DNA from 3 places in the Mesobacillus sp. MER 48 genome. Region 3 is predicted to be linked to each of the others. Evidence: riboswitches for the same ligand, from Rfam matches in the RefSeq annotation. Region 3 holds a riboswitch; each other region holds the start of a gene.
What was found. A riboswitch is a leader RNA that binds a small molecule or an ion and turns the genes downstream of it on or off. The one in region 3 is predicted to bind cyclic di-AMP.

Region 1 (7,377 bases), on a different contig from region 3:
GACTAATAATCGTAAAAGTATCCCATTTAGATTGATTGAACAAAAAAATGAGACAAATAATTTAGTTATTGTCTTACCTGGGGCTGGTTACACGACTCAAGCTCCTTTGTTATATTACACAACGGCTTTATTTTTCAATAAAGGCTTCGATGTATTACACATTAACTATTCACTTAACAGGGATGAGATAACTGTCCTCAATGAAAGGAACTTCGCAAGAGATGTACAACTTGCGATAGACACAGCAATCAATGGGAAAACATACAGCCAATACTGTATCGTGGCTAAATCAATCGGAACAAAAGCTTTAGGCTATATGCTTGGTGATAAGAGGTTAAATGGTGCAAAACTAATCTGGCTGACTCCATTACTGCAAAATGATGCTGTATTTAATGCAATGGTTAATAGTGATCAAAAAGGACTATGTATTATTGGAGATAATGATCATTATTGTTTTATTGAAGAGCGGTTTGAAAAATTGAGAAAGAATCAAAATCTTACATTAAAATTGATTGGTGGGGGAAACCACAGTTTAGAGCTTGAAAATGATCCGATTAATTCTATTGAAATATTAAAAACCGTTATTTCTAATATTAATGAGTTCTCTGACAATCAAATCGGACGAAACAGGTTTTAAATCTAACTCCCGCGACCAAATTGAGAGCTGGCCGATATGATGAATTTCATGTGTAATGATATGCCGGATGATTTTGCCATATGTAAATGAAAAAGCTTTACCTCTATTATTTTTTATAGTAATGACTTTATTCTCGTAATCATCTGGTAAGTGATAAATGAAATCTTCTGCAATCTTTTTTGTGAAATCTGAGTACTTAATTACTTCATCCAAACTGGAGATAGAATCTTTTTCTGGATAATGCTGAGGTTCCGGAAGCATATAATTTATCCATAATAATTCACAATCAATCACATGTACTAGGTTTTTCAGAATGCTTCCCATCCCGCCAATTCGTTCAGTTATTAACTCCCCTTGCGGTATAGATTTACACAAGTTAAACCACTCATCTCTAACTTGCCAATTATATAAAAATAAATCTAACAAAACGGACCCTCCAGAATATATTTATAAATTATTTTACCAATAAAATCCTTCAAGTTGGTATAATATGTTAAGAACTTCTGAACAAAATGAAAGTGAGTTGCCTATGTCAACTAAAAGTATGTTTTTTCGAATGCTAATCAGTGAATTTTACTTCCTGGTAATCTGTATTGTTCTATTTATAGCAAACTTGGCATTTTGGTTAGATGAAAGGGGAATTGCTGAAAACATATTCAACATCCAATTAACTCCTTCATTGATTCCTCTGTACATAATGGTGATGATCTTCTTTCTGGCTTTTATAATTTTTGCACTGCATCTGTATAAGAAAATAAAAACCTTACGTGAGTCGCACTACAAACATTCACGAGGATTGGTTCTCCTAATGGCAGTGGGAAATTTACTGGCCATCAGCGGCTTATCAGTTTTTGTGTTTACGCAAGATGCGAACGTTATGAAAACAGTGATTCCAAGTTTATTCAGTCTCTTTTTTGCAATCATGTTTATCATTTACATGATTTTATTTTTCGCACTTTTTGGGAGAAGCGTAAAATTAACAACTAAAAAGTTGAGACATTAAGTAATGGGTAACTCATAAATCCTAGATGGGTGGTTGTTTGAATATGAAGAATTGGCAATATACGCTGTATTTATTCATTCTTGGTGTTATTTCCTTCATCACAAAGGAAATCGTAACCTTTGCTATGTTAGGAATAATTTTGGTTTCCCTCAATAATATTCATTTCACCCTGTTAGAAATAAGAGATAATCAAAAGAAAGCTGACTAAAAAGCAGTATTCATTTTAGTTTCGATAAGAGGATGATTTAAATGAATAAAAAGTTAAGAAAGTCTTCAAAAGATAAGTCGATAAGTGGCGTCTGTGGGGGCATTGCTGAGTATTTTGGAGTTTCTTCTTTTTCAGTAAGACTAATTTTCATTTTATTGCCTGGCGCTAATGTACTGCTTTATTTAATTCTGGCTAATACGATGGCTGATAGTCCGCCTTCATTATATTAATCAAGGTGTGTGATGGAGGCATCTTTTATAGAATTAAAGGTGAGTACTTCTATGAATTTTCTGGGTGGAGGTCGTATATGAATGGCTAAAATTCAACCAATGGAAACAAACAGGCTTATCCTGAGGGAACTTAGTGAAGAGGATTATGAAGATATTCATGAATTTAAGTCAGATCAAAAAGTGGTTAAATATTTAACTTGGAGTCCTAATAGCAGAGAACAAACATTACATAGCCTTAAAAAGCAGATTGCTTTTCAAAACGAAGAAAACCGACAAATCTATGTTTTAGCGGTTGTAATAAAAAATACTAAAAAAGTCATCGGTAATGCTTTGTTTATGGTAAGAGATCAAGACTTTATAACAGCGGAAATCGGATATTTTATTAACTCAAACTACTGGAAACAAGGATACGGAATTGAAATTGTTAACGGATTATTATATTTAGGGTTTAATACTATGGATATCCATAGGATATATGCAGTATGTGATGCAGAAAATGCTGGTTCAGTCAATCTTTTAAGGAGAATAGGTTTCCGGCAGGAAGGTCATTTTATTAAAAACTTGAAGGTAAAAGGACAATGGAGAGATCATTTTCTATTTGCTATGTTAAAAGAGGAGTTTAAATAAGTTTCCTCGTTGGGATTGTTTTTAGGTTAAGGTAAGCCTCCAGTGTCTCACAAGACTCCGTAAGGTAGACTTTGTTCAAAGCAGTAAACGTAAACTATGACCAAGAAATGTTTGACAAAGGAAAAAGAAAGGCGTAGCTTATTATATTATTCCCATATAGACCTTTTTGCCGAATCTTTGAGCGGGGGAACCATTTTCTGATAAACATTGTTTATCTTGGGGTGAATCTTAGCATATTAAAGCTAGGAAGGGATACTCTCATTCCCTAATCCGACAGCTAACTCCGCAGGTGCCATAGAGAGAAGGGTTGATGAACGCCATTGGCCATTCTTTAGTTTAGGATGGTCTTTTTTATTTTTAAATAGAAGGGATGTGTAGGAGCAGTGAAAAAGCAATATGCTGTTTTGGGCTTGGGCCGTTTTGGAGGAAGCCTTGTAAAAGAGTTCTATGAATTAGGTGCAGAGGTTTTAGCAATTGACATTGATCAGGATAAAGTTGATCAGTATTCCCAATATGTTACTCATGCCGTACAATTCAACGGTATTGATGAAGAAGGGCTTAAACAAGTCGGGATAAAAAATATTGATCATGTTTTTGTTTCTTTTGGAGGGAATATTGAATCAAGCGTTTTGACATGCCTGATCTTAAAGGAAATGGGTGTACCCAAGGTCTGGGCCAAAGCACATAATGATAATCATGCAAAAGTTCTTGAAAAAGTAGGAGCAGACAGGGTGATCCATCCGGAGCGGGATATGGCTAAAAGGATCGCGAACCATATATTCTCAGATAAGATCATTGATTATATTGAGTTGTCGGAAAAGTACAGCATGGTTGAGATTGTTGCTACGAAAAAAATACATAATAAGACATTAACGGACCTGGATATAAGGGCAAGATATGGATGCAATATTGTAGGCATTCTAAGAGGGCAGGAAATCATTGTTTCCCCTCCTGCAGAAGAGGTCATTTCTATGGGAGATGTACTGATTGTGATGGGCCGCAACTCTGATATTAACCGTTTCGAGAAAGAGGGGGTATAGGTGAAACACCGCGTCATTAACCTGAATCCTTCTCAGCTACTTGTTTTGGTCTTTGCTGTGTTTATCTTCATAGGCACGATTTTGTTGAAATTGCCTTTTGCAACGGAGGACTCAATTACCTGGCTGAATGCTTTGTTCACAGCTACATCAGCTATGACAGTTACAGGTCTGGCTGTCGTTGATACAGAATCAGCCTTTACTCTATTTGGTGAAATAGTGATTGTCTCCCTGATTCAATTGGGAGGACTGGGAATCATGTCTTTTGCAATCCTTATCTATATGGTGTTAGGGAAGAAAATTGGAATCAAACAGCGGATCGTCGTGCAGCAGGCATTAAATCAAACATCTATCGGCGGGGTTATCTTGTTAGTCAGGAATTTGTTCATCTTTTCCTTAACGATTGAAGCAATTGCAATGCTCCTGCTGGCTATCCGCTGGGTGCCCCAATTTGGTTGGGGTAAAGGGCTTTATTATAGTTTTTTTCATTCCATTTCAGCGTTTAACAATGCCGGTTTTGCATTATGGTCCGACAGTTTGATGGGATTCGTGGGGGATCCAATCATCAATATTGTGATTACATTCCTATTTATCATTGGGGGAATCGGATTTACGGTTTTAGCTGACATGTGGAGGAAAAAGCGCTTCCGTAAATTGAGCCTCCACTCCAAGATGATGATCATCGGTACATTCATTATTAACCTCGTGGCAATGTTCATTATTTTTATCCTGGAATACCATAACCCCAATACACTCGGAGGATTGAATTCACTAGGTGATAAATTGTGGGCTTCTTATTTCCAGGCAGTAACACCGCGAACTGCGGGATTTAACTCCCTAGATATATCGGCCTTACAGGAAGATACGATCTTCTTATTTTTAATCCTTATGTTCATAGGTGCAGGAAGTGCATCTACTGGGGGAGGCATAAAACTAACAACGTTTTTGGTCATATTATTTTCGGTCATTACGTTCCTTAAAGGAAAAGAAGAAACCGTGCTCGGAAAAAGGGCAATCAGCCTTACGATTGTTTTGCGTTCATTGGCGATCTCGACAATTGCACTTTTTTTAATTTGTTTGGGGATTTTTATTATGAATATTACGGAAGAAGCTCCATTCATTCAAGTTGTTTTTGAAGTTATTTCGGCATTTGGTACTGTAGGATTATCAATGGGAATAACAGGGTCACTTACCGCAATTGGGAAAGCAGTGATTATATTTGTTATGTTTGCAGGGAAGCTAGGCCCATTGACAATGGCTTTTTCTCTTGCAAATGCAACTGAATCACGAATTAAGTATCCAAGGGAAGATGTACTCACAGGGTGAGGCATTTCCGCTATTACCTTTAATGAAAATAAATGAAAATCGCTTAACAATGACGTTAAGCGATTTTTTAATTTCTATTATCATCAGTGGTTTTTAGTCATAGCTACTGGTCTTCCAAGACTTAAGGATTGGTTGACCATAATCCAGCTGTTTTCACAAGAACTCTTGGATGCAGTTTCAATCCTGCAACAAGAAGGACTGCTAAATCCTCTGGCTGCATGACATTTTCAGGGTTCCCGCTGATCAGATTGCTTTCGACAGCGAGGTCGGTTGCCACAGTACTTGGTGTCAAAGCCGTTACGCGCACATTATGTTTCCTGACTTCAAGCATCAGTGATTCTGTCAGTCCGAGGACTGCGAATTTAGAAGCAGAGTAAGCACTAGTGACTGGCGCTCCTTTTTGGCCAGCAGTGGAGGAGATATTCACAATGTCTCCGGATTTTCTTTCGATCATTTCTGGCAGAACCGCTCTTGTAACGTTATAAACTCCCATCAGGTTTACGCGGACAATCTTTTCCCATTCTTCAGGGGATAAATCCATAAAGCCGCCAAACTTTGCGATTCCTGCATTGTTGACTAGAATATCAATCGCACCCAGGTCTGATTTGATATGCTCCACGGCATGCTGTACCGCTTCAAGATCAGATACATCTGCTGAGGCAGCGGAAATATTAACATCATACTGCTCGAGTTCTTCAGTCAGTTTTTCAAGATTGGACATCGTTAAGCCAATTAATCCTAGATTAACTCCTTCTTTAGCCAAAGCAATCGCAACTGCTCGTCCAATCCCTCTGCCTGCCCCGGTTACAATAGCTGTTTTTCCTTTTAGTGAAATCATGCTATCATTCCTCCTCAAATTTTTCTCGAAACGCTGCTAATAAACAAGCAGTATTCATTATGATTCAATATTGCATACAAGCCAAACATTTTGTTTGGGCCTGGCTCTATTTCTCTATGATAAAGTCTGCTAAAACACTAAATTCAATGTATCAAAAATGAAAAAATCAAATTGAGAGCCAAAAACAACTAACTCCTGAAATTAGCCTGTCTTAGTAGGGAAATGTACTCTGAAAAAAGGAGCAAAGGGATTAACTCTTTGCTCATGCTCTCCTCCTTATTTAAACCGTTTCTGTCCGTCAATGAATTCTTTCTTATCCTTTGTCCTTACTACGATTCTATATGGATCTTCTTTGACTTCTGGCCATATTTCATCAGACTTGATGAATTCTTCTGCCATAGTGTACAGGTCGGTGGCATGTTCGGCTGCGCCTTCGTCAGTGCTCTTAATAGTCATTGTGATGAAAATGGTCATTAAGCCATCTTCGCTTTTATGTCCGACGCCTGATACCTTATATTTTTTAAAGGTCATGAATTCATGGCTAATACCCGAGACCGCGTTACTCCAGCGTGAATATTGTTCCCGTTTGGCTACATTGTATTTCCTCATTTTGACCTCAATATATTCCTTTTCCTTTGCAGCGAGGGCATCTTCAACAGCCTTTTTAATTTCATCGACTTTTTCCTGCTTCTCCGTGCTTGGGATTTCAAGTTCAACTCGATCAATACCGAACATAATATTATTATTAAAATTATATGGTTTCAGAGCAGCCTGAACGATTTCGAATACTTCCTCACTTTCTTTTTCGATTTCTGCTTGTTCTTGTTTCCACTTTTTAGATGGTTCATGGTACTGCCTTACTTTTATAAAGTAGTCTTCGATTCTTGTCCCTTTGAATTCTTCGGCCTGGACAATCGAAAGTCCGATTTTTTTCACTCCTGGTTCCATTACTTTGACCTGCTTTTCAGAGGTATCCAAATGCACCATGATGCCTTCGTTTTTGCCGCCAACATACTGGTTCACTAGCTTTACAGGATATCCTTCTTTTTTCAAAGCTTGTGTCAGCTGTTCTGTCAGGTCTTGCTGAGGATTATTATCAAACATGGCACTTAACGGCGGAATCTTAGAGATCATCTTCGCCATTGTCGGGGAAACAAATCCCGAACCGACAAAAAGCAGAAAACTAGCTGCGATTGCGGCTATAGTGACTCCAGCCTTTTTCCCAAAAGTCCATTGATTTTTTAGAGCTTGATTAAAACCTTCAAGTTCGTGACCAACTCGATCTGCCCGAGCATCTTCGAATTCTCCAGCAGCGAATCGGCCTGGTAAGTCTTTTGAGAATTTTTCAAGCGAAACAGGGGTCTTCAATTCATTCTTATCAAAGCCCATATGACTTCTCCTCCATTTGAAAAAGTTGATCATTTTTTATCAGTTCTGCTAGCTTTTTTCTGCCGCGTGCTAGCCTAGTCTT
Region 2 (7,377 bases), on a different contig from region 3:
AGGCGACGTCTGGGGACATCTTTTTCAATGGAAAGAGGATCAATGATCTGCCTGCGAATAAGCGCCAGGTGAATACGGTTTTCCAGGATTACGCGCTGTTTCCTCATTTGAATGTGTTTGAGAATGTGGCGTTTGGATTGCGGATCAAAAAGATGAAGAATGCTGACATTGAGGCGAAGGTGAAGGAAGCCTTGCAGTTTGTGAATTTATCAGGCTATGAGACTCGAGAAATCCGTGAGATGTCCGGAGGCCAGCGCCAGCGTGTCGCGATTGCAAGGGCGATTGTCAACGAGCCGGAGGTAATCCTGCTGGATGAGCCTTTATCGGCGCTTGACCTGAAGCTGCGGACGGAGATGCAGTATGAGCTTCGCGAGCTGCAGCAGCGTCTTGGCATTACGTTCATTTTTGTCACGCATGACCAGGAGGAAGCGCTCGCGATGTCGGATGAGATTTTCGTCATCAACCAGGGGAAAATCATGCAGAGCGGCAGCCCTACGGATATTTACGATGAACCGATCAACCGTTTTGTCGCTGATTTCATCGGTGAGTCGAACATCGTCAAAGGCACGATGATTGAAGACAATCTCGTCGAGTTCACCGGCAAGCGTTTCGAGTGTGTCGACAGGGGCTTCAACCCGAGTGAGCCGGTTGAAATCGTCATCCGTCCTGAGGATCTTGAGATCACGAAGACGGAGAATGGCAAGCTTCAGGTAAAAGTCGATTCCCAGCTGTTCCGTGGCGTGCACTATGAGCTGAGCTGCTATGACAACGAGGGCAATGAATGGCTCGTCCATTCTACTAAAAAAGCGGCAGTGGGTGACCAGATTGGACTCTATTTCGACCCTGAAGCGATCCACGTCATGCGCCTTGGCGAAACGGAAGAGGAGTTCGATGCGCGTCTCGAAGCATATGAGGATGGAGAAGTGAAATGAACACGAGACTGACACGTTCATGGTACACGCTGCCTTATACACTCTGGATAGTGTTTTTCGTTATCGCGCCTATAGTGCTTGTAGTCTACTATTCATTCCTGGACATCAACGGTGATTTTTCGCTTGTAAACTACCAGAAGTTCTTCACGCCGGTCTATTTGACGATGACCCTGAGCTCCTTCTGGTACGCATTCTTGATTACCTTTTTCTCATTCTTGGTTGCTTATCCAACTGCCTATCTTTTAACAAAAACAAAGCATAAACAGCTCTGGCTGCTGCTGATCATTGTTCCTTCATGGATCAATCTTTTGTTAAAAGCGTACGCTTTCCTGGGGATTTTCGGGACATACGGCATCAGCAATCAATTGTTGGAAGCAATCGGGATTGGCACGCAGCAGATCCTGTTCACCGATTTCAGTTTTATTTTCGTATCGGTCTATATTTTTATCCCGTTCATGATCCTGCCAATTTTCAATTCGCTGAATGAATTGAATCCGACGCTGATCGATGCGGCCAATGATCTGGGTGCATCAAAGTGGACGACATTCACGAAGGTTATTTTTCCGATGACGATTGAAGGGGTAAAATCAGGGATCCAGGTCACGTTCATTCCGGCTCTGTCCCTCTTCATGCTGACGCGCCTGATTGCCGGAAACCGTGTCATCACGCTTGGTACGGCGATCGAGCAGCATTTTCTTGTGACGCAGGACTGGGGAATGGGTTCGACGATTGCGGTATTCTTGATCATCATCATGTTTGCCATCATGGCTGTTACTGGTACTAGAAAGAGAGGTGTGTAAGGTGGAGCGAAAAACATCTAAACTAGCGAACGTATTCTTGATGATTGTATTCTTCATTTTATACGCACCGATCTTCTTCCTGATCTATTACTCATTCAATAGCGGCGGAACGATGTATCATTTCGAAAGCTTCACGCTTGATTGGTATAAGGAATTGTTCTCGGATGTGCGTTTGCTGATCATTGTGCTGAATACACTGGTCGTCGCCTTGCTGTCCGCGCTGTTTGCGACGATTATTGGTGTGATCGGGGCACTGGCGATCCATGAGGTAAAAAAACGATCCATCCGCAATGGGCTGCTGTCATTGAACAATGTCCTGATTGTCAGTCCGGATGTCATCATCGGGGCCTCGTTCCTGATTCTGTTCACCATTTCCGGCTATAAGCTCGGATTTTATTCGGTGCTGCTGTCTCATATTGCTTTTAGCGTGCCGATTGTTGTCTTGATGGTACTGCCAAAGCTTTCGGAAATGAGCTCATCGCTCGTGGACGCTGCGAGGGATTTGGGAGCAAGCACCTGGGAAGTATTGACGAAGGTCATCCTGCCGTTCATCTCGCCTGGCATCATGGCTGGCTTTTTCATGGCGCTGACCTATTCACTGGACGATTTTGCCGTGACGTTTTTCGTGACAGGCAACGGCTTCAGTACACTGTCCGTCGAAATTTACTCGCTGGCACGCCGCGGAGTATCCCTGAATATTAACGCGTTATCAGCATTGTTATTCCTGTTCACCATCCTGTTGGTCGTGGTCTACTACTTCATCACGCAGCGCCAGAAGCTGAACGCAGTGGGGGTGAAGAAATGAAGCAATTAGTCCGCGTGTTCATCGCGATTGCCATCGTATCAGCACTGCTGCTTGTGGCGATTTCGAAGCTGAATGACACCCAGGGATACTCAGGCGACAATACGTTGACAATTTACAACTGGGGAGATTATATCGACCCCGACCTCATCAAGCGCTTTGAAAAAGAAACAGGCATCAGCGTCGTATATGAAACATTCGATTCGAACGAAGCGATGATGACGAAGGTCAAGCAGGGCGGAACATCGTATGATATTGCTGTCCCTTCCGAATATATGATTGAAAAAATGCGGGAAGAGGACCTGCTGATTCCGATTGATCATTCGAAGCTGCCGAATTTGAAAAATATCGACGAACGCTTCATGGATCTACCCTTCGATCCCGACAATAAGTACTCGATTCCTTATTTTTGGGGAACAGTTGGGATTGTGTATAATCCCGAATTGCTGGACGGAAAGGAATTTAAAAGCTGGAATGACCTCTGGGACCCTGAGCTAAAAAATGAAATCCTGTTAGTCGACGGAGCCCGCGAAGTCATGGGTATGGGCTTGAACAGCCTCGGCTATTCCTTAAACGATACAAACAAAACCCATCTCCGCGAGGCTAAAGAGAAGCTCGACACCCTGACGCCGAACATCAAAGCCATCGTTGGCGATGAAATCAAGATTTTGCTGGCGAATGAAGAAGCACCGATTGGCCTCGTCTGGTCCGGAGACGCAGCAGACATCATGTCTGAAAATGAAAAACTGGATTATGTCGTACCGGAAGAAGGCTCCAATCTCTGGTTCGATAACATGGTCATCCCGAAGACAGCCAAGAACGTCGAGGGGGCGCACCAGTTCATCAATTTCATGCTGGATGCGGAAGTATCTGCTCTCAATACTGAATGGGTGAGCTACTCGACGCCGAACAAAGCAGCACTTGAGTTCATGCCAGAAGAGATGGTGACGGATGAAAGATTCTATCCATCGGCAGAGCTGACAGAGAAGCTTGAGGTCTATGAAAATCTCGGCCAGTCAAACCTTGCTTTTTACAATGAGTTGTTTTTAGAGTTCAAGATGCATAGGAAATAATGAGGAGCCCTGACTTTTTGTCGGGGCTTTTTTCGAGGGCAAGAAATACATGCAGTTTTTAGGCAGTCCTTTTTCCTGCTAAGTACATTCCTGTCACAAGTGCATAGGATATTCTGAGAAATTGTGAAGGGATTGAGCAAAAATGTACTATGGATATTCAAATCCTTACCCTTATTATGTCAATGGGCAGATGTACTACAATAATGGAAGACAATGCGTAAACTGGGGCCAGGGGAATGGTTATCATTCTTTCCACTATCCTTACAGGGAACTTGTTTTAAAGGATTATGGTCCAAACCCGTATGTAGTGAATATCAATGAAGCATCGATTCAAAACCAGAATTATCGGACAGCCTTGTGGACAGGGAAACATCTTCAGGTCACCTTGATGAGCATCGAGGTTGGCGACGATATCGGTTTGGAAATCCATCCGAAGGTCGATCAATTTTTGCGGATTGAGAAAGGCCAGGGAATTGTCCAAATGGGCAAAAGCAGAGATAACCTGACCTTCCAAACCAATGTCGCCGATGATTCCGCCATCATGATTCCCGCAGGAACATGGCATAACGTGACCAACACAGGCAATACTCCACTCAAGTTATACTCCATTTATGCTCCGCCAAACCATCCATTTGGTACAGTGCATGTGACCCATGCAGATGCAATGGAAAGACCAGTAGCGAGCAATGGAGTTCCAGAGGTTTTTGGAAAGACCCCGGACGAATGGGTAAAACACACCGAGTTTTTAGTGCAAGAAGGACTGGAGGACGTGAAAAGAGGAATCAACGCCACCCACATCCTGCAGGAATTCATTCTAATGGGCGTGCTTGTCGGAAAAGGATACACACCAGAAAAAGCATATGAGACAGTAGAAGAATGGGAACGCACAGGAAAGTCCCAACTTCTTCAGCAGAGCAAGAATATGTAGGTTTGGATGGGACACGAGACGTTCTCGTGTCCCTTAATATTTTACGTGACTTGATCTCCCGATTAAGGATTCAGACAAGTTTGCGGTGTTTTGAGGAAATGTTGTCAGAATAAGCCCGTGATTTAGACAGGTTTGAGGGTGGAAGGGGAAAAGCTGTCAAGAAAAGCGCGTGATTTAGACAGGTTTGAGGGTGGAAGGGGAAAAGCTGTCAAAAAACTCCCGTGATTTAGACAGGTTTGATGCTGAAGGCGGAAAAGCTGTCAAAATAAGCCCGTGATTTAGACAGGTTTGAGGGTGGAAGGGGAAAAGCTGTCAAGAAAAGCGCGTGATTTAGACAGGTTTGATGCTGAAGGCGGAAAAGCTGTCAAGAAAAGCTCGTGATTTAGACAGGTTTGATGGTGAAAGGGGAAAAGCTGTCAAAAAACGCCCGTGATTTAGACAGGTTTGAGGGTGGAAGGGGAAAAGCTGTCAAGAAAAGCGCGTGATTTAGACAGGTTTGGGGTGCTAAGAGGAAAAGCTGTCAAAAAAAGCTCTGGATTTAGACAGGTTTGATGCTGAAGGCGGAAAAGCTGTCAAAAAAAGCGCGTGATTTAGACAGGTTTGAAGGTGGAAGGGTAAAAGCTGTCAAGAAAAGCTCTGGATTTAGACAGGTTTGGGGTGCTAAGAGTAATAGCTGTCAAAAATAGTCCTGGGATTAATCAGGGCTAAGGGTGTTAAGAAAGAAGCTAGAAAAAGTGGAGCAATGAGAAGTACAAAAATGGACAAAACGATTATGAACATAGAAAAAACCACTCTAAAGTGGTTTTTTAATCCCGCATGGCTCCTGCTTCCCGGGAGGTCATCGCTCCCTGGCCTGCCTGTACATCTTTTTGGATTTGCTGTTTTACTTGCTGTGCATCTGTGCCTGCAAATCCGGCAGTTGTAGCATTGCCGCTTTTTGCTTTTTGTTGATTCTGTTGCATATTATGGATTCCTCCTCAGTTATCGTTTTATCAGCATTAGTATTTACTAAAGTAGTATCAATATGTGCTCGTATCTTGCCTAAGTTAGACGGAAGAACTGTCCTATCGCCTCCAATCTGGGCTAAACTGTAAAATGGGCATTGACACCAAAATGATATAGGAGTAATTTATATGTATTCATTTTAATAACAAACCTTTTTGCTGAATCCTATGAGCGGGGGAACCATTTTTGGATAAATTGATTTTATCTTGGGGTGAATTTTAGCGTGTGCAGCTAAAAGGGGATGCTCTCAATCCCTAATCCGACAGCTAACTCCGTAAGCGCGGTTGGGAGAAGGGTCTTATGGCCATTCTTTATTTGGGATGGTTTTTTTGTGGTTTTTTAAGGGATGGGGATTCTATCCCGTATAAGTTGAAAAGTAAAGAAGGGGTATCTTTGGTCAATATTTTGAGAAGGAATCGCTTAAAGCCGGCTCAGATCATTGTTTTGTTTTATGTTTTCGCTGTTTTGATCTCGGCTGCGTTACTTAGCTTGCCAATCGCGTTGAAGCCGGGGGTGAGCTGGACATTCATTGATGTCTTGTTTACAGCAGTGAGTGCGGTGAGTGTAACCGGTCTGGCTGTGGTGTCTACGCCGGATACCTTCAGCACAACCGGCATTTTTATCCTGATGTTCATCCTCCAGTTCGGTGGAATCGGAATCATGACGCTTGGTACATTTTTTTGGCTGGTGCTGCGAAAAAAAATCGGCCTTAAAGACCGGCAGCTAATCATGACGGATCAGAACCAATCCCAAATGTCGGGCCTGGTCAAACTGATGAGGCAGATTTTGATTATCATCCTGTTGATTGAAGCACTGGGAGCGTTGATTTTAGGGACTTATTTTCTAGGGTATTTTCCGACATGGGAGGAAGCGTATCTTCAGGGAGCGTTTGCGGCTGTCAGTGCAACGACCAATGCGGGATTTGATATTACGGGAAGCTCGATGATTCCGTTTGCGAATGATTACTTTGTGCAGACTGTGAACATTATTCTGCTGACCCTGGGTGCGATTGGATTCCCTGTCTTGGTCGAATTAAAGGAATTTTTCCTGAATCGCAAAAAACACAATCGAACCCATTTTTCTTTGTATACCAAGGTGACTTCCTTGACCTTTTTTGCACTGATGTTCTTCGGTGCATTCGCCATCTTGCTGTTTGAGTATAATCACTTTTTTAAAGATTATAATTGGCATGAATCCTTCTTCTTTGCCTGGTTTCAATCGTCATCCACCAGGAATGGCGGCCTTGCTACGATGAATGTCAGTGATTTTTCTGACCCGACATTGCTGCTTCTTTGCTTCTTAATGTTCATCGGGGCTTCGCCAAGCTCGGTGGGCGGGGGAATACGGACGACGACTTTCGCTGTAATATTATTGGTCATTATCAACTTTGCAAAAGGGCATAACTCGATCAAGGTATTTGGCCGTGAATTGCATGAAGAAGATATCCGGAAATCAGTGGTCGTAAGCTTTTTGGCGATCATCCTCTGTTTTGCTGCGGTGGTCATTTTGAATGCAACAGAGAAGTTCTCGATGATGGAAATCATGTTCGAGGTCAGTTCTGCTTTCGGAACAACTGGCTTGTCAATGGGGATAACACCTGATCTGAGTTACGCAGGGAAGGTCGTCATCATTGCCATGATGTTTATCGGAAGAATCGGGATCCTGTCCTTCATTTTCTTGTTTAACCGTGGAAAAGCAGAGCCTAAATGCCATTATCCGAAAGAAAGATTGATTGTGGGGTAAAAGTAAAAAAACGCTGTTAGCCTCAACAGCGTTTTTTTTGATATTATAAAGAAATCTTCATGAATTTGCTGACATCCTTAAATCCCATTTTCTC
Region 3 (7,377 bases):
AAAGCTCGATGAAATTCAATACATTCGGGGACGCCATCAGTTGATGGGCAACCCGTTCCCCCATGTCCCGTTCAGGGAAGATGACTTTGTCAGCGCCAACCTTGAATAATACTTGTGCATGGTGTTTGTTGAGCGCTTTGGCCACGACATTGGAAACGCCCATTTCTTTTAAAATCAGAACGGTAAGGATACTTGCCTGGATATCATCGCCAATTGCCACGATGACCGTCTCGAAGTTCCTGATCCCCACAGCCTTCAAGGTTTGCTCATCAGTTGAGTCTCCGATTACCGCATGTGTAACAAACTCTTTATATTCCTCAATATGCTGCTCGCTCTTATCAATCGCCAGCACTTCATTTCCTTCATAATACAGTGTTGTCGCTACACTGGACCCAAAACGCCCCATCCCGATTACTGCGTATTGCTTTGCCATAATATACTCCTCCTACCCAATCATCACTTTTCCAGCTGGATATCGATAGTGATCCTCTTTTCTTTTTTTGGCCACTGCATAAGCAAGTGTCAATGGACCAACCCGGCCCGCAAACATCGTAATAAGTATTAAAATTTTCCCGAATGAGGACAGCTCAGGGGTCAAGCCCATTGAAAGTCCTACAGTCGAAAAGGCTGACACCACTTCAAAAAAGATCATAAGAAAATCTTTTCCCGGTTCTGTGATAGTTAACACCATCGTCATGGATATCACTAAGAAAATAGCAATAATGGTCACCGTCAAAGACTTGGAAACGATGGAGAAATCCATCCTCCTTCCAAAGAAGGTCACATCTTCCCTGCCGCGGATTTGCGATTTGACAGCACCGATCAAGACGGCAAATGTGGTAGTCTTGATCCCCCCTCCCGTTGATCCGGGAGAAGCGCCGATAAACATCAGGAAGATGATCAAAAACAAGGTTGATTGTTTTAAATCAGGAATGCTTAAGGTATTTGAACCCGCAGTCCTTGGAGTGACAGCCTGATAAAATGCCCCGAAAATTTTACCAGCCGCTGATAAAGGCCTCAGGGTAGCAGGGTTATTATACTCCAGGATAAAAATCAGGAGAGCCCCGCCAACTACCAGAATACTTGAAACAGATAGTGCCATTTTCGAATGCAGGGACAAGCGGCGAGTGCTTCGATACTCGAATAGTTCATTCATTACAATGAACCCGATGCCTCCCAGGCTGATCAGTGACGTCACCGTAAGATTGACGATCGGGTCTTCAGCATAGGCAGTAAGGCCCCTGAAACCTCCCATCAAGTCAAATCCGGCATTATTAAAGTTTGACACTGCGTGGAAGAAGCCGAAATAAATAGCTTTTCCCGCAGCCATATCCTGCGAAAACCTGAATGATAACAGGATTCCGCCGACAATCTCGGCAGTTGCTGTGAAAATCAGGATTCTTTTTACAAGCCTTACGACTCCTTCAACGTTCTCGTTGTTGAAAGACTCCTGGATAATCAATCTTTCTTTTAATGAAATTCTTTTTCCCAAGATGAATGCGAGCAATGTAGCAAAGCTCATAAATCCTAAACCGCCGACCTGGATCATCGACAGGATGACCACTTCTCCAAAGGCAGTAAAGGTGTCACCGGTATCCACGACAACCAGCCCTGTCACACATGTAGCCGATGTTGCAGTGAAAAATGCATCAAGCAGCGGAAGCCCCTTGCCATCAGTTGTAGCAGAGGGCAGTGACAGCAGCAATGCCCCCAGCAGGATAATCGTCCCAAAACCTAAGACGAGTATCTTTGGAGGGTCCAGCTCAATAAACAATCTCCTACGCATGGTGTTTTCCTTCTTTCCTTAGTATGAGGAATTACGCGTCTAATATTTCCTGGCAGGGAGTTATGTTTAACTGGATCAAGATATAAGCATATCTAAAATCACGCAAAACAAAAAAGCCCCCAGAGGCTAAAAGATTTCAGCCTTGTGGACTTTTGAATAGTCGTCACACAAGCTTCATCTTCCTCTTCTGTAACGCTTGCGAAGTTAGCTGTCGGATTAGGACTCAGAATAGCCCTGCCTTTTGAAAAGGCTTCACCCCAAGTGGACGCATCCACAATATTGGTTCCCCCGCTCCTGCCGGATTCAGCGATTTAGAAATATGAAACTCATTCAGTTTTTTGTTCCAGAAATCTGAAACTGTTGTAATCATACTCCTCCGGATTTCGGTTGTAAACATGAAAAGGAACGCAAAAATGACTTATTTTATTCATTTCTTCCCAATAATGACATGAAATCAAGGACTTTCTCACTGAATCGCTGTTTTTCTTTGTTTTACACTTCCGTTAACTCATTAACACCTTTCTCCACACCTGTACGCGGTTTATAGCCGGGGAATTAAAGGTAAATAATAAGATTGTCAAAACAGTTTGGAGGTTGTTGCGGATGAAAGCGATGGTTATAGTGAATCCTTCTTCAGGTAAAGAAAAAGCGAATGATTATGCAGAAAAAATTGAAGAAACATTGCGAAACAATTATGAGGACATAGAGATCAGAAGAACGGAAAAAGAGGGAGATGCCGCTGCATTTGCCACCGAAGCATGCGTTGCTTTATATGATGCGGTCATCGCTATGGGCGGTGACGGAACCATCAATGAGGCCATCAATGGACTGGCCGAACAGGCACACCGGCCCGCTCTCGGCATAATACCGCTTGGGACAGTCAATGATTTTGCCAGGGCACTCAATATTCCGCTGGAACCTTATGAGGCCATCTCTATTTTAGAAGAGCAATATCTTCGTCCTGTTGATGTCGGAAAGGTCAATGAGTCTTATTTTGCCAATGTTCTTGCAGTTGGGGCGATCGCAGAAGCATCTTACAACGTAAGCGCCGAGCAAAAAACCAAACTTGGCCCACTGGCTTATTTTATGGAAGGTACAAAATCCTTCCTGAATGGCGAAGCTATTAAAATCAATGTTGAACACGAGGGAGGGAAATGGGAAGGCGAGACTTTCCTTTTGCTTACTGCCCTCACAAATTCTGTGGGCGGATTTGAGGCACTTGCCCCTGAGGCAGACGTGAATGATGGTAAATTCCACACTTTTATCATAAAAAAGTTATCCATCCCAAAAATCGCAACCCTCATCCCTTCACTTTTGAGAGGTGAATTGGAAGAAAGCAAGGAGGTCGAATATATACGAACCTCCTATCTGAATGTATCCTCCAACAAACCTCATGTGGTCAACATCGACGGAGAAGAAGGCGAGCCGCTTCCATTCAGTGCAAAAGTTCTTCCAGGACATCTGAATATTTTTGTACCGGTCATAAAGAAAACCTGAGCAGGGATTAACTCCTTGCTCAGGTTTTTTCAGCCTTATTTCACGCTTGAATTAACATTATAGAAAAATTTAGCTGTGATTGATCCATCTTTGTTTTCCTTGATGTTCGTCACGTGGATTCCAGAATCAGCAGGTGTATCACTTAAGCCTTTCCAGAAGTAGTAAGAACCAGAGTGTACATTTCCAGAAACAGGAGTGATCTTGCTGCCAGTCTTGAAGAAGTCACCAGCATCGCCGCGATTCATGTTCTTCTCAAGGTCATACAAACCATCTGCCTGAAGGACAGATAATCCATAGTGTGTTACCACATCACCATTGCTTGCCGTTTGTGACTGGTTGTACTGGAAGCGCTTGTTCATCCAGTTTTCAACATTATTCGGACGGAAACCAGCTGTCTGGTATAAGTTAATGACATTTTCATCCACATGCCATGCAACCAGACCATGGGCGTTTTCACCCTGACGGATCATACCTTTGTTAAAACCATCCTGCTGCATGTTTTCAAACAGGAAGTATTCAGTACCATTTGAACCCGGAACTTCCATTTTCACGATTCCATTGTCTGCCGTAGCTTTGTTTGCTGCAGGCAATGTTATTTCTCTTACTTCACCTGGCTTGACTTCGATTGGATTAGCCCATCCTAGGAAAACCTTTGAGAATGGATCGAAGTGTGTTGGTGAGTTGCCGCCGTACTCAGCTTTATTCGGATAGCGCATCCATGAGCCGCCTGCCATCATGGAATAGTTTCCTACACCTTCTGATGAGTAAAGTGTGTCGTAGAAATCAGGCAATCCTAAAGCATGTCCAAATTCGTGAGCATAAACACCAGTTTGTACTGGGAATGGTCCTGTTTTCGATTCTTCTTTATACGTGTTAGTCGCAGCATCGAAACCAGCTACGTTACCGCCGATACCTGGCTGGATGTTGTAGTTATTAACGACTACGCCATCGTAAGTCATGTCTTCTTTGACTGTTCTGTCAATCCATGCGCCCTGGCTGATTCCTTCATACTGAGGTGCAGTCTTGCCAGTTTCATAATACTTTCCATAGTAAAGCGCACTTAGCAAGCTCCACTTATGAGACCAGAATTGCGCCGGGTCACGGCTGTATTCAGCGCCAGTACCTTCATGGACGACGAATACATTTGGAACTTCGCCATCTTCATTAGCGTATTTAGAGAAATCCACTTGATCATCTGCTGCTTTTAACAGGTCACGAATGAATTCGCCAGTATGAGCGTCACCGTTTACGTTTCCAAGCTTGTACACTCCGCCTTCAGCGTATGTGCCTTCCTGGTCAAGATAGTAAGAAGCTCCCCTTGGCAGCTCAACCCATACAAATTCAGTGTTCTCTTTGCGGATAAGGTTAGTTTTTCCGTAACTTGATTCCTTGTAAGCATTTTGCATCGTACGGTCTTTTGGAACATCTGGGCCATCATACTTTTGGAATTGCGGCAGCTCATAAGGATTATATTCACTTCCAAAAATTAAATCTTCATAGTAATGAGCTGGGACTTGACCCTTCATATCGCCAACCGGCTCATCTCCATCTTTGTACTTAGCCAAAATAACCAGTACCGGGATATCACCAGTTGCTTCCTTATATGCAACATGATTGTCACCAGGCTGCTGGAACTTTGCTCCAGTCTGGGCAATTTTCTCTGCAGGATCAACCTTGGAAATATCAATCCCTAATTCCTTAGCTCTATCAACAAGCTCAGGAGCTGCACCTACATGGTGAGCAAGACTTAGTTCATATTTACTTTGCGGCTTAACCGCGGAATCATTTGCACTGACTCCCGCAAAAACTGCGCTTCCTGCCAAAGCAAGGGATAACGCCGAAGTTGAAAGGACCTTTAACAATTCACTCACTCCCTATCAGAATGTTTCTATTTCCTAAATAATATAAAATATTCAGTATATTCTAAATAGGGATAACGGCTTATTTGATAGGTTTTCCGATGTGCCGAAAGGCTTAATTTCCAGATCCACCATATAAGTCATTATTATTCTTCCATAATAATCCATTAACAATATAAGAAAAAATCTGGCTAAGAGAGCTTCTTATCGTTTTTCTATTATGATTCTTTTCTTTTCTCTCCGAAAGCTATCAAATTACAACAGGGTTCTTGACAGCTTTATGCCTCCCCTCTTAAAACCTGTCAAAATAACGATGGTTTCTTGACAGCTTCGAGCCTCCACTCTTGAAACCTGTCAAAATAACGATGGTTTCTTGACAGCTTCGAGCCTCCACTCTTGAGACCTGTCAAAATAAACATGCTTTCTTGACAACTTCGAGCCTCCACTCTTGAAGCCTGTCAGAATAAACACGGGTTCTTGACAACTTCGAGCCTCCCCACTTGAAACCTGGCAAAATAAATACGCTTTCTTGACAACTTCGAGCCTCCACTCGTGAAACCTGTCAAAATTAACACGCTTTCTTGACAACTTCGAGCTTCCACTCTTAAAACCTGTCAAAATAACGATGGTTTCTTGACAGCTTCGAGCTTCCCCTCTTAAAACCTGTCAAAATAACGATGGTTTCTTGACAGCTTCGAGCTTCCACTCTTAAAACCTGTCAAAATAACGAAGGTTTCTTGACAACTTCGTGCTTCCCCTCTCAAAACCTGTCAAAATAACGATGGTTTCTTGACAGCTTCGAGCCTCCACTCTTAAAACCTGTCAAAATAACGAAGGTTTCTTGACAGCTTCGAGCCTCCACTCTTGAGACCTGTCAAAATAACCATCCAAACACACAACAAAAAGACTTCGCCGGGGGCGAAGTCTTTTCCATACATGAATTCTAAAGAATATCCATCCAGATTTTGATTGCTGTACCTAGGATCAGTACTGCAAGGATGTATTGAAGAACTTTTGTGTTTACTTTTTTACCAGCGGTTGCTCCCAGCGGTGAAGCGATCAGACTTGCTACAACCATGATGAGTGCCGGCCAGAAATCTACTTGGCCAGTGGCAATCTTACCTACTGTTGAACCGATTGATGAAATGAATGTGATTGCCAGTGAAGTGGCGATGGTCATCCTTGTTGGTATTTTCAAGACGACGAGCATGATTGGCACTAGCAGGAATGCTCCAGCTGCGCCGACGATACCGGCGCCAATTCCGACGATCAAGGCGAAAAATGCAGCAAGCCATTTGTTGAATGTTACCTGATCTAACGGGATGTCATCAACGTTTTTCTTAGGGATGAACATCATGACTGCTGCAATCAAAGCAAGAATACCGTATACAAGGTTGATGCCGCCTTCTGACATGAAGCGGGAACCGTAACTTCCGATTAAGGAACCAACCAGGATCGATGCGCCCATGTAAATGATCAATGTTTTGTTCAGATATCCGCCTTTACGGTAAGCCCAGACACCGCCGATGGTCGCGAAGAAAACCTGGACAGCACTAATCCCTGAAACCTCATGTGCGCTGAATGCGGCAAGACCAAACAATGGCGGAATGTATAATAGCATTGGGTATTTAATGATTGAACCGCCAATTCCAACCATCCCGGAAATATAAGAACCGATAAAGCCAATTAAAAATATGACGATAAAAAATGATAAATCCATCAGGCTTCCTCCTTAATTTGAATCATTGTTTCGTATTTAATGCTTCTGTAATAGGTTAGTCGCGAAAAATAACCTTTTTATAACCACAAGAAAAGGGAGACAAGCTCCCTCTTCGTTCAATTAGGCCTTCTTCATCCAGAACTTGAACACACCGTTTTCTTCTTCATGCTTCAGTAGTTCGTTTCCAGTTGATTGTGCCCAAGCTGCTAGATCTTTTACAGCGCCTTTATCAGTTGTATGGATTTCGAGTACGTCTCCGGATTGAAGGTCAGTGATGGCCTTCTTTGTTTTTACGATTGGCATTGGACATGCAAGTCCTTTTGCGTCTAATACTTTTGCTACGTTCATGTTAAAATCCTCCTTGGTTGTTTAGAAAGTTGTATTTTTCAATACTGGCCGGGGAGCAAAGCCCCCTTGCCAGATTTATCTTACCGCACAGCGGTTTGGTCCGATTTCCATTTCTCTTTGTTTCTCATCGTCTGGGTTGATTTTGCCCATGTTTGTTTCACGGATTT

Region 1: it holds a riboswitch for cyclic di-AMP, as region 3 does, so the genes downstream of both, M3593_RS10470 (potassium channel family protein) here and M3593_RS18465 (TrkH family potassium uptake protein) in region 3, are expected to answer to the same signal.
Region 2: it holds a riboswitch for cyclic di-AMP, as region 3 does, so the genes downstream of both, M3593_RS22855 (TrkH family potassium uptake protein) here and M3593_RS18465 (TrkH family potassium uptake protein) in region 3, are expected to answer to the same signal.

The regions. Positions count from the first base shown of each region.
Region 1 is NZ_JAMAUR010000002.1:823,028-830,404, forward strand. Features, by position in the region: gene M3593_RS10450 (alpha/beta hydrolase) at 1-637, shown strand, start outside; gene M3593_RS10455 (DinB family protein) at 572-1,063, opposite strand; gene M3593_RS10460 (PspC domain-containing protein) at 1,890-2,078, shown strand; gene M3593_RS10465 (GNAT family N-acetyltransferase) at 2,160-2,705, shown strand; cyclic di-AMP (ydaO/yuaA leader) riboswitch at 2,863-3,012, shown strand; gene M3593_RS10470 (potassium channel family protein) at 3,089-3,745, shown strand; gene M3593_RS10475 (TrkH family potassium uptake protein) at 3,746-5,068, shown strand; gene M3593_RS10480 (3-ketoacyl-ACP reductase) at 5,190-5,906, opposite strand; gene M3593_RS10485 (DUF4030 domain-containing protein) at 6,183-7,295, opposite strand; gene M3593_RS10490 (RNA polymerase sigma factor) at 7,285-7,377, opposite strand, start outside.
Region 2 is NZ_JAMAUR010000014.1:12,268-19,644, forward strand. Features, by position in the region: gene M3593_RS22825 (ABC transporter ATP-binding protein) at 1-932, shown strand, start outside; gene M3593_RS22830 (ABC transporter permease) at 929-1,732, shown strand; gene M3593_RS22835 (ABC transporter permease) at 1,734-2,537, shown strand; gene M3593_RS22840 (ABC transporter substrate-binding protein) at 2,534-3,607, shown strand; gene M3593_RS22845 (cupin domain-containing protein) at 3,750-4,535, shown strand; gene M3593_RS22850 (hypothetical protein) at 5,342-5,497, opposite strand; cyclic di-AMP (ydaO/yuaA leader) riboswitch at 5,687-5,836, shown strand; gene M3593_RS22855 (TrkH family potassium uptake protein) at 5,934-7,283, shown strand; gene M3593_RS22860 (GNAT family N-acetyltransferase) at 7,327-7,377, opposite strand, start outside.
Region 3 is NZ_JAMAUR010000006.1:56,160-63,536, reverse strand. Features, by position in the region: gene M3593_RS18470 (potassium channel family protein) at 1-433, opposite strand, end outside; gene M3593_RS18465 (TrkH family potassium uptake protein) at 446-1,786, opposite strand; cyclic di-AMP (ydaO/yuaA leader) riboswitch at 1,964-2,105, opposite strand; gene M3593_RS18460 (diacylglycerol/lipid kinase family protein) at 2,390-3,283, shown strand; gene M3593_RS18455 (M6 family metalloprotease domain-containing protein) at 3,319-5,154, opposite strand; gene M3593_RS18450 (sulfite exporter TauE/SafE family protein) at 6,086-6,862, opposite strand; gene M3593_RS18445 (sulfurtransferase TusA family protein) at 6,983-7,210, opposite strand; gene M3593_RS18440 (MBL fold metallo-hydrolase) at 7,286-7,377, opposite strand, start outside.